2 regions of the Streptococcus fermentans genome follow, and region 2 is predicted to be linked to the other one. Evidence: predicted binding sites of a transcription regulator. Region 2 holds the regulator's gene; the other holds the start of a gene.

Region 1 (6,337 bases), on a different contig from region 2:
TTGCACCGATAAGGGAAACAACTTCCCCTTCATTTACTTCAAAGCTCACATCACGTACAGCTTGAATCATACCATAGTGTACTGAGAGGTTTTCAACTTTTAACATAGACATTAGGCTTCACCTCCAAGATAAGCTTCGATAACACGTTTATTACTCTTGATTTCATCTGGTGTCCCGTGAGCAATCAAACGACCGTACTCAAGAACATAGATACGCTCCGTAACTTCCATAACCAAGTTCATATCATGTTCAATCAGCATGATAGTAATCTTGAATTCATCCTTAATACGACGAATCAACTCAGTCAATTCTGCAGTTTCTTGTGGATTCATACCCGCTGCAGGCTCATCCAAGAAGAGGATTTTAGGTTCTGTAGCAAGAGCACGAACAATCTCTAAGCGACGTTGTTGACCATAGGCTAAATTTTTAGCTAGAGTTTCAGCATCTCCATCCAAATCAAAGATTTTTAGTAATTCTAAGGCTTTAGCTTTCAATTCTTTTTCATTTTTATAAAAAGCTGGTAAGCGCAAGAAACTTGCAAAAACATGTTGTTTATGATGGTTACTAAATGCAATCAGAACGTTATCCAAAACTGTCAAGTCTTTAAAGAGGCGGATGTTTTGGAAGGTACGCCCTAAACCAAGAGCAGCAATTTTATAGGGTTGCTTGCCATTTAACAAGTGGCCATCCAAGGTTACTGTTCCTTCGCTTGGTTCATAAACTCCAGTCAGCAAGTTGAAAAGAGTTGTTTTCCCAGCACCATTCGGTCCAATCAAACCAACAAGTTCACCTTCGTTCAATTCGAGAGTGACGTCCCCAACGGCTGTCAGACCACCAAAATGTTTGGTTAAATTTTTTACTTCAAGCAATGCCATTAGTTTTGTCCCTCCTTCTTACCTTTTTTAAAGAGACGTGATAGGCTCAATTCCCAAGTCCCAAGAAGACCACCTGGTCTGAAGATCATAACGAGTACTAAGGCCAAAGCATAGATAATCATACGAACGCTGGCCACATCTTGAAGGAGCATGTTCAAGATTCCAAGCACGATTGCAGCAACAATTGCCCCTGTAATGGATCCTAAACCACCAAATACAACGATAATCAATACATTGATAGAGTTGATGAACGTATAATCTTTTGGTACGACTGATCCGATAAATCCTGACTGAAGAGTACCAGCGATACTTGCAGTAACAGCACCAAAAACAAAAGCGATGATTTTAATTTTTGTAGTATTTACCCCTACTGACTCAGCAGCAATCTCATCTTCACGAACAGATAAAGTTAAACGCCCGATAGGACTACGAAGGAAATTGAGAGTAGCAATCGTTGTAATCACAGCAAAGAAATATACCATTTGCCAAGTTGTAAAGTTAGGAATCCCCAAAATACCAGCAGCACCGTTTGTAAGGCTTCCACCATTAATAATGAAGATACGAATAATTTCAGCAACACCAAGTGTCGCAACCGCAAGATAATCCCCTTTCAAACGTAGGGTAGGAATTCCAACGACCAAGGCAACCAGACCAGCAATGATTGCACCGAGCAACATAGCTCCAAAGAATGCACCATAGGTTGGAGATTTTGATCCGATAATGGCTGCTGCATAGGCACCAATAGCCATAAATCCAGCATGTCCAAGTGAAAACTGACCAGAGAACCCAACGATAAGGTTAAGACCTACTGCTAGAATAATGTTGATACCGATTTGTTCAATAATCTGAATATGGAAAAGGTTCAAGACTCCTATAGAAACCAATAGGCTAATCAAACCATATCCAAGCAACAAAAGGAATAACCATAGAATATTAACTTTTAAATTTTCTTTCATTGTTTACACCTTCTCTTTCACATTCTTACCGAGGATACCAGCTGGGCGAACAATCAAGATTAAGAGTAAGATTCCATACACGATGGCATCACGGAAATCTGACATTCCGAAGGCGGTAGCAAATGTCTCCAAAAGACCAATAACAAAGCCACCCAGAGCTGCACCAGGGATAATTCCGATACCACCAAGAACGGCAGCCACGAATGATTTTATACCTGGAGTCATTCCCATCAATGGTTCAAGAGAGTTATAGTAAAGTGCAATCAAGACACCCGCTGCACCAGCTAGAGCTGAACCCAATGCAAAGGTAAAACTGATTGTACGGTTCACGTTAATCCCCATCAGCTGAGCAGCATCACTATCTACAGAAACGGCACGCATGGCTTTCCCCATCTTGGTTTTTTGTACGATGAGTTGTAGAAGAACCATCAAAACAAGTGAGACAGTCAAAATCAACAATTGAATATTTGTTAAACTAATTGGTCCCAAGTCATAACGAACTGTTTGGATTGCTTGAGGGAAGGCACGTGTATTGGCGCCTACCAGATAGACCATCCCATACTCCAGTAAGAAGGAAACCCCGATGGCTGTAATCAATACAGAGATACGAGTTGAATGACGTAATGGACGATAAGCAAGAAACTCAATGATAACACCGAGAATTGCAGTACCGATCATCGATAAGATCAAGGCAACAAAGAAATTTAATTGCAAGGAATTAATCAAGAAATAACCCATGAAAGCACCCATCATGTAAATATCACCATGAGCAAAGTTAATGAGCTTGATAATTCCATAAACCATAGTATAACCTAGGGCTAGTAGTGCATAGACACTACCCAAGATTAGACCATTGACAAGTTGTTGAAGCATATGGTTCACTCTTTCTAATTATTATTTTTAGGATTTTTTTAAAAAAATAATCCTTTCATAAATACTGAAACAGGGAGTGAGTAAAAGCTCATTCCCCATTTACAATATCTATAATTATGGTTTTACGACTTCTGCCGCTTCTACTTTACCATTATTCATGGTCATCATGAAGGCTGTTTTCACAGTGTTGTGATCTGCATCAAAGCTTGTTTGACCTGTAACACCTTCGAAGTTTTGTGTTTTAGCAAGATTGTTCTTGATATCAACTGAAGTTTTTGCACCTTTTGCTGCATTAGCTACAAGGTAAACTGAGTCATAAGCAAGAGCTGCAAATGTTGAAGGATCTTCGTTGTATTTTGCACGGTAAGCTTCAAGGAAGGCTTTTGCCTTATCTGAAACCTCTACAGTAGTTGAGAAACCTGAGATGAAGTAGATATTTGATGCACGTTCGGCTGTTGCTTGTTGAACAAATTCTGCACCGTTGAATCCATCACCACCGATGATTGGTTTATCAATTCCCATACCACGAGCTTGGTTTACAATCTTACCAGCTTCTGTATAGTAACCTGGCAATACGATTGCATCAAAGTCTTTATCTTTGATTTTTGTCAAAGCTGCTTGGAAGTCAGTGTCACCTGATACAAATGTTTCATCTGCTACGATTTCGCCTGAGAATGAATCACGGAATGATTTTGCAATTCCTTTAGCATAGTCACTTGAGTTATCTGTATATAAGACTACTTTCTTAGCGTTCAACTTGTTTGTAACATAGTTAGAAATGATTTTCCCTTGGAAGCTATCTTGGAATGTTCCGATGAAAAGGAAATCTTGACCTTTTGTCAAACCATCTTGAGTAGCACTTGGAGAAATCAATGGAACTCCAGCTTGTGTAGCATTTGCTACTGCTGCTGCAGTTGCACCTGAAGTTGCAGGTCCTACGATAGCTGCTACTTTAGATTGAGTAACAAGGTTTGTTGAAACTGAAGCAGCTTCAGCAGTTTCAGATTTGTTATCTTTGTCTACTACTTCGATTTGTTTTCCATCGATACCACCTGCTGCGTTAATTTCATCAACTGCAAGTTGAGCACCCTTCTGCTCAGATGTACCGTAAGAGGCTACAGCACCAGTTTCTTCAAAGTTGAAACCAATTTTAACGACTTTCTCATCCACTGGGTTACCAGTTGAGTTTGAAGCTCCTGACTTTACTTCTCCACAAGCTGCTAAAACAGCCACACTTGCAAGAGCTACAAGTGACAAGACAAATTTTTTCTTCATGTTTATCTCCTTTTAATTACTTAATTTAAATTACATGTTAAGAATATACCGAATTATCAGAAAATTGTCAACACATTTATCTAAATTTTTACATGATAACGTTTTCGTTATTTCTGTAGAGACTACCAACAAAGGGAGTTTCCAATTCTTGGATATGACATCGTCTCACTTTTTTGACAAATTTCTCTTTTCCTAAACGGCTAACCAGTTCTTCCACTTCTTCTGTTGGGACATAAAGTTGCAGATAACGGTGTTTTTTAGAGTGGTAACAAATATCACCATAATTATCGAGTTTTTTTGCATCACGATTATAGTATAGGTAGATAATCAGACCAGACCGATTCTCTTTTTGAAACATATTACAACTTCCTTCTAAAAATCTTCTTACTATTATATCAAAAAAAGCAAACTCAGTCGAGTTTGCTTCAAAAGATTAATTCAAAGAATTATTAGCCATGATTTCATCAATGAAACCATATTCAAGTGTTTCTTGAGCGCTCATCCAGTAATCACGTTCAGCATCTGCATGGATTTGCTCAACTGATTTACCAGAATTATCTGCAAGAATTTGCTCCAAAGTTTTACGAGTTTTAAGCAAGTGTTCAGCAGCAATGGCCATATCTGTTTGCTGTGTACCACCACCTGTACCACCCATCGGTTGGTGAATCATGTACTCGGCATTTGGAAGCATAAAACGCTTGCCTTTTGCTCCACTTGAAGCAATGATTGTTCCCATTGAAGCAGCCATCCCCATAACAATGGTTTGGACATCTGCCTTGATAAAGTTCATAGTATCAACGATTGCCAAACCAGCTGATACAGAACCACCTGGAGTATTTACATAAAGGTAGATATCTTTTGTACTATCTTGGGCATCCAAGAAAAGCAATTGGGCGATAACTGAATTGGCCATATTGTCTTCGACTGGTCCAGTCAACATAATGATACGATCTTTTAAAAGACGTGAGTAAATGTCATATGAACGTTCTCCACGACTTGTTTGTTCAATAACTACAGGAATCATTCATTTCTCCTTCTGATTTCTAAATTTCCTAGTCAAGCGACTTGATACAGGACTATTATATCTTTTTGGTCAAAAAAGGTCAAATTTTTGCTCTATCCTAAAAACAGACACAAAAATTCAACCTCCTTTCTAGACTAAAACTAATGAACAGTTTTAGGGTAAGCTTAGAATTTTACTTAGTTCCGAACAAACGGTCTCCAGCGTCACCAAGACCTGGAACGATATAGCCATGTTCGTTCAAGCGTTCATCCAAAGCTGCTGTAAAGATTTCTACATCTGGGTGAGCTTCTTGAAGAGCTTTTACACCTTCTGGAGCAGATACAAGGCAGACAAATTTGATGTTTGATGCTCCACGTTTTTTGAGGGAATCAACAGCCAAGATTGCAGAACCACCTGTTGCAAGCATAGGGTCAACCACAAAAATTTGACGTTGGTCGATATCTTCAGGTAATTTAACCAAGTATTCTACTGGTTGAAGAGTTTCTTCATCACGGTACATACCAATATGTCCAACTTTGGCTGCTGGAACCAAGCTCAATAGCCCATCGACCATCCCAATACCTGCACGCAAGATTGGAACAATTGCCAATTTTTTACCAGCCAATTGTTTTTGGACTGTTTTTGTGATAGGTGTTTCGATTTCAACGTCTTCAAGCGGAAGATCACGAAGTACTTCATATCCCATCAACATAGCAATTTCATCTACTAACTCACGAAAAGCTTTTGTAGAAGTGTCTGTACGACGCAAGATTGACAATTTGTGTTGAATGAGTGGATGATTAATGACTTCAAGTTTTCCCATTTTCTGAATTCCTTCTTTCAATTTATTCTTCTTATTATATCAAAAAATGGTTTAAAAATCCTTCTAAACCATCTTTTTTTTAAATTTTTAAATCAAGTTAGCTTCTTGAAGAGCTGCTTGTACTGTCTCAAGTGGTAAATGGGTCAACTCAGTCCCTTTTTCACGATAGAGATACTGGGCGTAGTCGTCCATACGGTACTGGTTAATATAAACGACACGTTCACAACCTACCTGGAGTAATTGCTTGGTGCAGTTGAGACAAGGAAAATGTGTAACGTAAGCTGTAAATCCTTTTGGAACGCCACGTTCGGCTCCTTGTAAAATAGCATTAACCTCAGCATGAAGAGTGCGGACACAGTGGCCCTCAATCACCAAACAGTCATGGTCAATACAATGCTCCGTTCCTGATACAGAGCCATTATAACCTGTTGAAATCACCTTATTATCCTTGACTAAAACAGCTCCTACCTTGGCGCGTTTACAGGTTGAACGATTGGCAATCAATAGGGCTTGAGCAGCAAAATACTCATC
Region 2 (6,337 bases):
GAGATAAACCTGACTCATCTTGTTTAGCGTGTTTCGATTTATTTTGCACTGTTGCAGCTGCTTCGTCCAGTAGATCAATGGCTGAGTCTGGCAAGTGACGGCTAGTTAAATAACGATGAGCCATTTTGACAGCTGTTTCTACTGCATCATCTGTAATTTGAACATGGTGATGTTTCTCATAAGTTGCCTTCAAACCCTGCAAAATAGCCATACTATCTGCTAAACTTGGCTCCTCAATCATCACTTTTGCAAAGCGACGAGAAAGGGCTGCGTCTTTTTCGATGTGCTTTTGATACTCTTCCTGAGTGGTCGCACCGACAGTTCTCAGAGTTCCACGTGCCAAGGCAGGTTTCAAGATATTGGCTGCATCCAAGGTCGAATCAATCCCACTTCCTGACCCCATAATAGTATGAAGCTCATCGATAAATAGGATGACCTTTCCATCTTCCTCAATATCTTTGATGATATTGTTCATACGTTCTTCAAAGTCACCACGGAAACGAGTTCCCGCAACCACATTCATCAAATCAAGTTCTAAAACTCGCATCTTAGCCATTTCATCAGGTACATCCCCGTTGGCAATACGTTGCGCAAGACCAAGTGCTAGAGCTGTTTTACCGACACCTGCATCTCCAACTAGGACTGGATTATTTTTTGTCTTACGGCTCAAGATTTGAATCATACGAGAGATTTCTTGGTCGCGCCCGATGACTGGTTCCAATTTACCCGAACGAGCTTGCTCCGTAAGGTCATGCGTATAATCTTCCAAACCTCCACTTGGTGTCTGAGGCATACCCATCATATTAGCCATGGAATTTTGCTTATCCGCTACCGTACGATGACGCTGGCGAAGGGCCTTCAAATCTTCTCTAGTCCAACCAGCACGCGCTTCAAGACTTCGACGAAGTCCAGCAATCTTGACCTGATCCTTCTGATCTTCGTAAGAAAATCCCGCTTTTTCTAAAATGCGAGTAGCTAAGGCATTACCATCATGTAAGATAGCATAAAGAACATGCTCTGTTCCCAATACCTTGGCATGTACGACAGAAGCAACGTGCTCTGCTTCCAAGAACAATACCTTCAACCGGTGTGAAAAAGGCAGCTCCTGATAATGTTCCTTATCGCTATACTTTGTTTCAGTCAGCTCTACAGCAACTTCCTCCAGACGATCAATCTCATATGGAAATTCGTTTAAAGTCGCCCCAGCCACACTGTAACCATGATTGGCCATAGCAATCAATAGGTGCCATGACTCTAGGTATTCTGCCCCAAAATGACTGGCGACCAGAAAGGCACTTTCTATACATTCTCTCAATGCTTTTGAATATTTCATTTAGTTCTATTTTCCTTTTCTATCTACCTCTTGTAATAACTGACGGAGCATATTGGCACGGATAAGATTGGCATCATCGCCTAAAACTCGGTCTGTCGCCATTGCTAATAATAGATTCATCTCCTGACGAGTCACCAAATCCTGCTCAAACAAGAGTCTTAAAACATCTTCAAAGATAGCTAGGCTAACTTCTTCACCTACCGAATACAGTAAATCGCGGAGCATTTCATGGTGGTTTGAGAATTCAATCCGACCAATGCGAATATAACCGCCACCTCCCCGCTTACTTTCAACTAAATAACCTCTGCTTTCAGTAAATCGAGTCTTAATCACATAATTAATCTGGCTAGGCACGACTTGAAAGGTATCCGCTAATTGGCTTCGTTGCAATTCAACCATACCCGACTGCTCCAAAATCGCCTTGATATAGGCCTCTATATGGTCTGATGTATTTTTAAATCTCATAGAACGTCACCTCTTTCTTTGAACCTTGACCATCTTTGACTATTATACCGAATTTTTCGATTTTTTTAAAGAAAAAGGGGCTGGTAATGAACAATCCTCACCAACTCCCTGTCTTTCTAATTATTTAATCCCAATTTCGCTAAAATTTGGCGTTTATAAGCAATTTTTTGAACTTCCTTGTCTTCGGTTTCAGACCAGTCGAGTTTGACTTCAGAAACAATCTGCCCAGGCCTATTTTTCAAGATATAGATACGGTCACTAAGATTAAGGGCCTCCTCGATACTATGCGTAATGATGAGTGTCGTCAGGCCTAGCTGTTTATGAATCTCCAAATACCAGGCGTGGAGCTCCATCTTAGTCATCTCATCCAAGGCACTAAAGGCCTCATCTAGAAGAAAGAGCTTATGTCCAAAAAGATAGGTACGAAGTAAAGCAACACGCTGACGCATCCCACCACTAAGCTCATGAGGATACTTGTCCCGTATCGCCGTCAACTGAAAGGTAGCAAGGATTTCATCTGCTTTCGCAACAGCTTCTGCCTTATCCACTTTTTGAATCAAAAGGGGCAAAATGATATTGCCAAGTACCGTCTTGTGTTCCAAGAGCAGATCCTTTTGTAGCATATAGCTCACGCGCCCCTTGGGATTTTCCTCCCCATCAAGCACAATTCTACCTGACTGGACTTCCAAAATCCCTGCAATCAGGTTAAAGAGTGTGGTCTTTCCTACACCACTAGGGCCTAGGATAGAAACCACTTCACCTGAAGTCACTTGTAGATTAATATCCTCTAAAATCTTTTCATTATCGTAGGCATAGCTTACATGTTCTAGTCTAATTTCTGTCATTATTTTACAAATTCGTTAGTGAAACCTTTATCAGTCAAGTCTTCCTTGAGGATTCCATTTTCCTTATCCCATTTGTAGAAGGCATTCCAGCGGTCCGCATCAAATTGTCCCCATTTTTCCTTGTCGCTTGCATATTCTTTTGACAAGTATTTTTGAGATTCGATGACAAAATCACGCTTATCTTTGAGTTCTGGGGCATTCTTGATGAGGATATCTGCAGCTTCTTCTGGGTGCTCCATAGCGTATTGGTAACCTTTTTTAATAGCTTGAATGACTTTACGAGCTTCTTCCTTATTATCTTTCAAATAATCATTGTTTGCGATGATAACTGGTGAATAGTAGTCAAACTCTTTGACGTAGTCTTTCAAATACATAAAGTTGGCATCCACACCTTGAGATTTGGCAAGGAGTCCATCCCAACCGTAGTAAATCCAGGCAGCATCAAAAACGCCATTGGCAATCGGAGTGATCGAGTTTGAATCGTTGTTTGGTACTTTTTCAACCTTGTCAAAGTCTCCACCTTGAGATTCTACCAAGGTTTTCAACATAGCAAGTTCTGTTGGGTCATTCCAGGTTCCATATTTCTTCCCAACCAAGTCTTTAGGACTAGTTACATTATCGGATTTACGAGAGATGATCCCTGATGTATTATGCTCAACGATTGCTGCAACGGCAGTAATTCCTGCCCCTTTTTCCAATTTCTTAGCCATGTAGTCTTGGAAATAGATAGCAAATGGCGCCTTGCCATTGATAACCAAGTCTGACGAACTTTCTTCTGGTGGCAATTTCAAATCAACATCCACTCCAGCTTCTTTGAAATAACCTTTTTCCTTGGCAACATAAAGCCCTGTGTGGTTGGTATTGGGTGTCCAATCCAGGATAAAGTCAATTTTTTTGAGTTCTGCTTCTTTATTGTCCTTAGAAGCAGTTCCTTGGCCGCAAGCCACTAGCACGACAGCTAGAAGAGCTGTTACAATCGTTAAAAACACTTTCCATGTTTTCTTCATTTTTATTTCCTCTTTTCTTTTTCCAAAACACTCTATTTTAAGTACGTTTCCATTTAATCACATATTTTTCACTGATATCGACTAGTTTCATACCCAGAAGACTGATCAGTGATACCAGAATAATAATCGCGAACATGGTATCATACTGAAACAGTTTCTTGGACTGAATCATGTAGACACCTAGTCCTTCAAAGCCTCCCAACCACTCAGATACCACTGTTGTGATAAAGGCGTAGGAGACGCTAACCCTTAGTCCTGCATAAAAGTAAGGCAGGCTGACCGGGATTTTAAAATGCCACAGGATTTGCCAAGGATTGGCTCGCATCAGACTAAACAAGGTCAGCATATCCTTGTCACAATGCCTAAAACCATCTAAAATACTGACGATGATAGGGAAGGTTGTCGTCAAGATAATCAAGACAATCTTGGGCAAAATCCCATAACCCAACCATAAAACTAGGATAGGGGCTATGGCAATGGTCGGGATGGTCTGGACAACCACCATCATGGGGTAAATCAAGTCATTGAGCCAACTCAGACTATCCATAAGGACAGCCATGATACAGGCTATCAAGACACCCAGTACCAAACCTAGTAAGGCTACTCTCAAGGTTGCCCAGCTATGGTACCAAAGAAATTCTCTGTCACGAACAAAAGACTGGAGGATTTCAAGAGGTGTCGGCAGGATAAACTTTGGTAGGAGTTTTAAGAATCCCGCCACCTGCCAGAAGGATAAGACTCCTAAAAAGCCTAATAAGCTAATATGACGTCTCATCATACTTTTCAAGTTTCTCATCAATACTTAAAATCTCTCCTACATTTATTTTCACATTGGCAAAAACATTGTCTGCCTTTTGTCCTGCCACTTCAAGCGCTTCTTTGAGAATGCGCATAAGTTCATCAAATTCTCCCTCTAAAACTGTTTCAAATGGTGTCACCACCATGGTCACTCCTTGAGCTTGCAGATAAGCAATGACCTTATCAATTACAGCTATGCGGTCAATCCCCTGTGACAGGGGCAGGACTTGTAAAGCAATGCTTGCTTTCATTCAAACCTCCTTTTAATGTACAGTTTTTCTTTATGACAAAAGAAAAACCTCTTTCATATATGAAAAAGGTGCAAAATTAGGCTAAGTATCGTTCCCTACGCTGGCATTACCCAGATCAGGTGCGGTCGAAGTTTAACACTTCCTCTCAGACTGTACACAGACTCCCATATATTATATGGACATATGATAACGCAAAACAAACAAGATGTCAAGGAAACTGCTTACAGAAAAGAGAGTGGGACAGAAATCGGTAATTCGTTAGAATTCGATTTCGTCGTCCCACCTCCGCACAGTTGAGTAGGGCTGTAAAAGCTGATGAAATCAGCGTAGGAGAGCCCACTCAACCACTGCGTCTTGCTCGACAATCCAAAGAAAATTGAGAGGCTAGGATTTTTGTCCCAACCTCTCCTCTAATCATCTATTCTCAATTAATTCTTCCACTTAAAGCATTGGCGCAAACAACTGGGTCACTTCCTTGATTAATGTTTGATACCAAGTAGGCTTGATTGTTCCAGTAAAAATTTCTTGCGACTCTTCAAAAATTTCTTCAAAATCATTGCGAATAGTTGCAATGGACGGTGTTTCATACAATAAAACTGCATTTTCATAGTGGTGAACCAAGCTGCGATAATCAAGGTTTATGGTTCCAACAACCGCAAATCGATCATCAACAATCATTTGCTTACTATGGATAAAACCAGGAGTATACTCATAGATACGTACACCAGCAGATAAAAGATCAGGATAAGACCCTCTAGTTACTAACTGGATGAGCTTTTTATCTGGGATAAATGGAGTTATAATTCTCACATCTACGCCTCGCATGGCCGCATTTTTTATATCCTCTGTCAAATCATAATCGATAATGAGATAAGGCGTGGTGATATAGACAAAATCTTCCGCTTGATTAATCAGATTTTGATAGACGATTTTACCCACCTTCATTTTATAGATAGGCTTAGGGCCACTTCCATACGGGATACAAAGACCACCACCTGGTCGTGTCTGATTTTCCAAATGATATTGATCAAAGTCACTAATTTCTCCACGGTTGATGTACCAGTTCATGAGAAATAGTCTGGTAAAGGCTTGAGTCGCCGGACCATCTATCCGAATCCCACTATCTTTCCAGTGTCCAAAACGTTCAATCTGATTGATATATTCGTCTGCAAGATTAATCCCGCCAGTATAGGCAATCTGCCCATCAATGACCAAAATCTTACGGTGGTCACGGTTATTGTAGGCCACTGTCATACGAGGAATCACCTTATTAAACTTATGAGCATCAATCCCTTTAGAACGCAAATGAACGGTATAATCCCCAGGTAAGGTCACCATACAACCAATATCATCGTAGAGCATCTTGACCTCAACTCCCTGAGCAGCTTTTTCTTCAAGAATTTCAAGCATACTATCCCACATCAAACCTTCGTCGACAATGTAGTATTCTAGAAAAATAAATTTTTCAGCCCTCTTCAAATCCTCGAGCATCTGTTGCCACATTTCTTCTCCATTAGCAAAGAATTGTGAGTCTGTATAGTCATAAACCTCTGCATTACTATCCATATGTAGCAAGGCATTGATAATACCGTAGGCAGATTTATCAGTTTCTTGTAAGATCTGATGAAGACTATGCTC

Evidence for each region. The regulator CtsR, encoded in region 2, represses protease genes until heat stress. The targets are predictions, from matches to a motif close to TTGGTCAAAAAAGGTCAAANA.
Region 1: the regulator CtsR is predicted to act here: its motif matches at 5,070-5,090, upstream of clpP (ATP-dependent Clp protease proteolytic subunit ClpP).

Annotation. Positions count from the first base shown of each region.
Region 1 covers NZ_JBFNFG010000001.1:161,297-167,633, reverse strand. Annotated here, with positions in the region: gene AB2B50_RS00765 (ABC transporter ATP-binding protein) at 1-112, opposite strand, end outside; gene AB2B50_RS00760 (ABC transporter ATP-binding protein) at 112-876, opposite strand; gene AB2B50_RS00755 (branched-chain amino acid ABC transporter permease) at 876-1,832, opposite strand; gene AB2B50_RS00750 (branched-chain amino acid ABC transporter permease) at 1,836-2,705, opposite strand; gene AB2B50_RS00745 (ABC transporter substrate-binding protein) at 2,820-3,980, opposite strand; gene AB2B50_RS00740 (YlbG family protein) at 4,069-4,338, opposite strand; gene clpP (ATP-dependent Clp protease proteolytic subunit ClpP) at 4,414-5,004, opposite strand; gene upp (uracil phosphoribosyltransferase) at 5,177-5,806, opposite strand; gene AB2B50_RS00725 (deoxycytidylate deaminase) at 5,894-6,337, opposite strand, start outside.
Region 2 covers NZ_JBFNFG010000011.1:8,250-14,586, reverse strand. Annotated here, with positions in the region: gene AB2B50_RS08875 (ATP-dependent Clp protease ATP-binding subunit) at 1-1,333, opposite strand, end outside; gene AB2B50_RS08870 (CtsR family transcriptional regulator) at 1,340-1,798, opposite strand; gene AB2B50_RS08865 (ABC transporter ATP-binding protein) at 1,915-2,643, opposite strand; gene AB2B50_RS08860 (ABC transporter substrate-binding protein) at 2,643-3,650, opposite strand; gene AB2B50_RS08855 (ABC transporter permease) at 3,688-4,446, opposite strand; gene AB2B50_RS08850 (thiamine-binding protein) at 4,409-4,699, opposite strand; gene cls (cardiolipin synthase) at 5,141-6,337, opposite strand, start outside.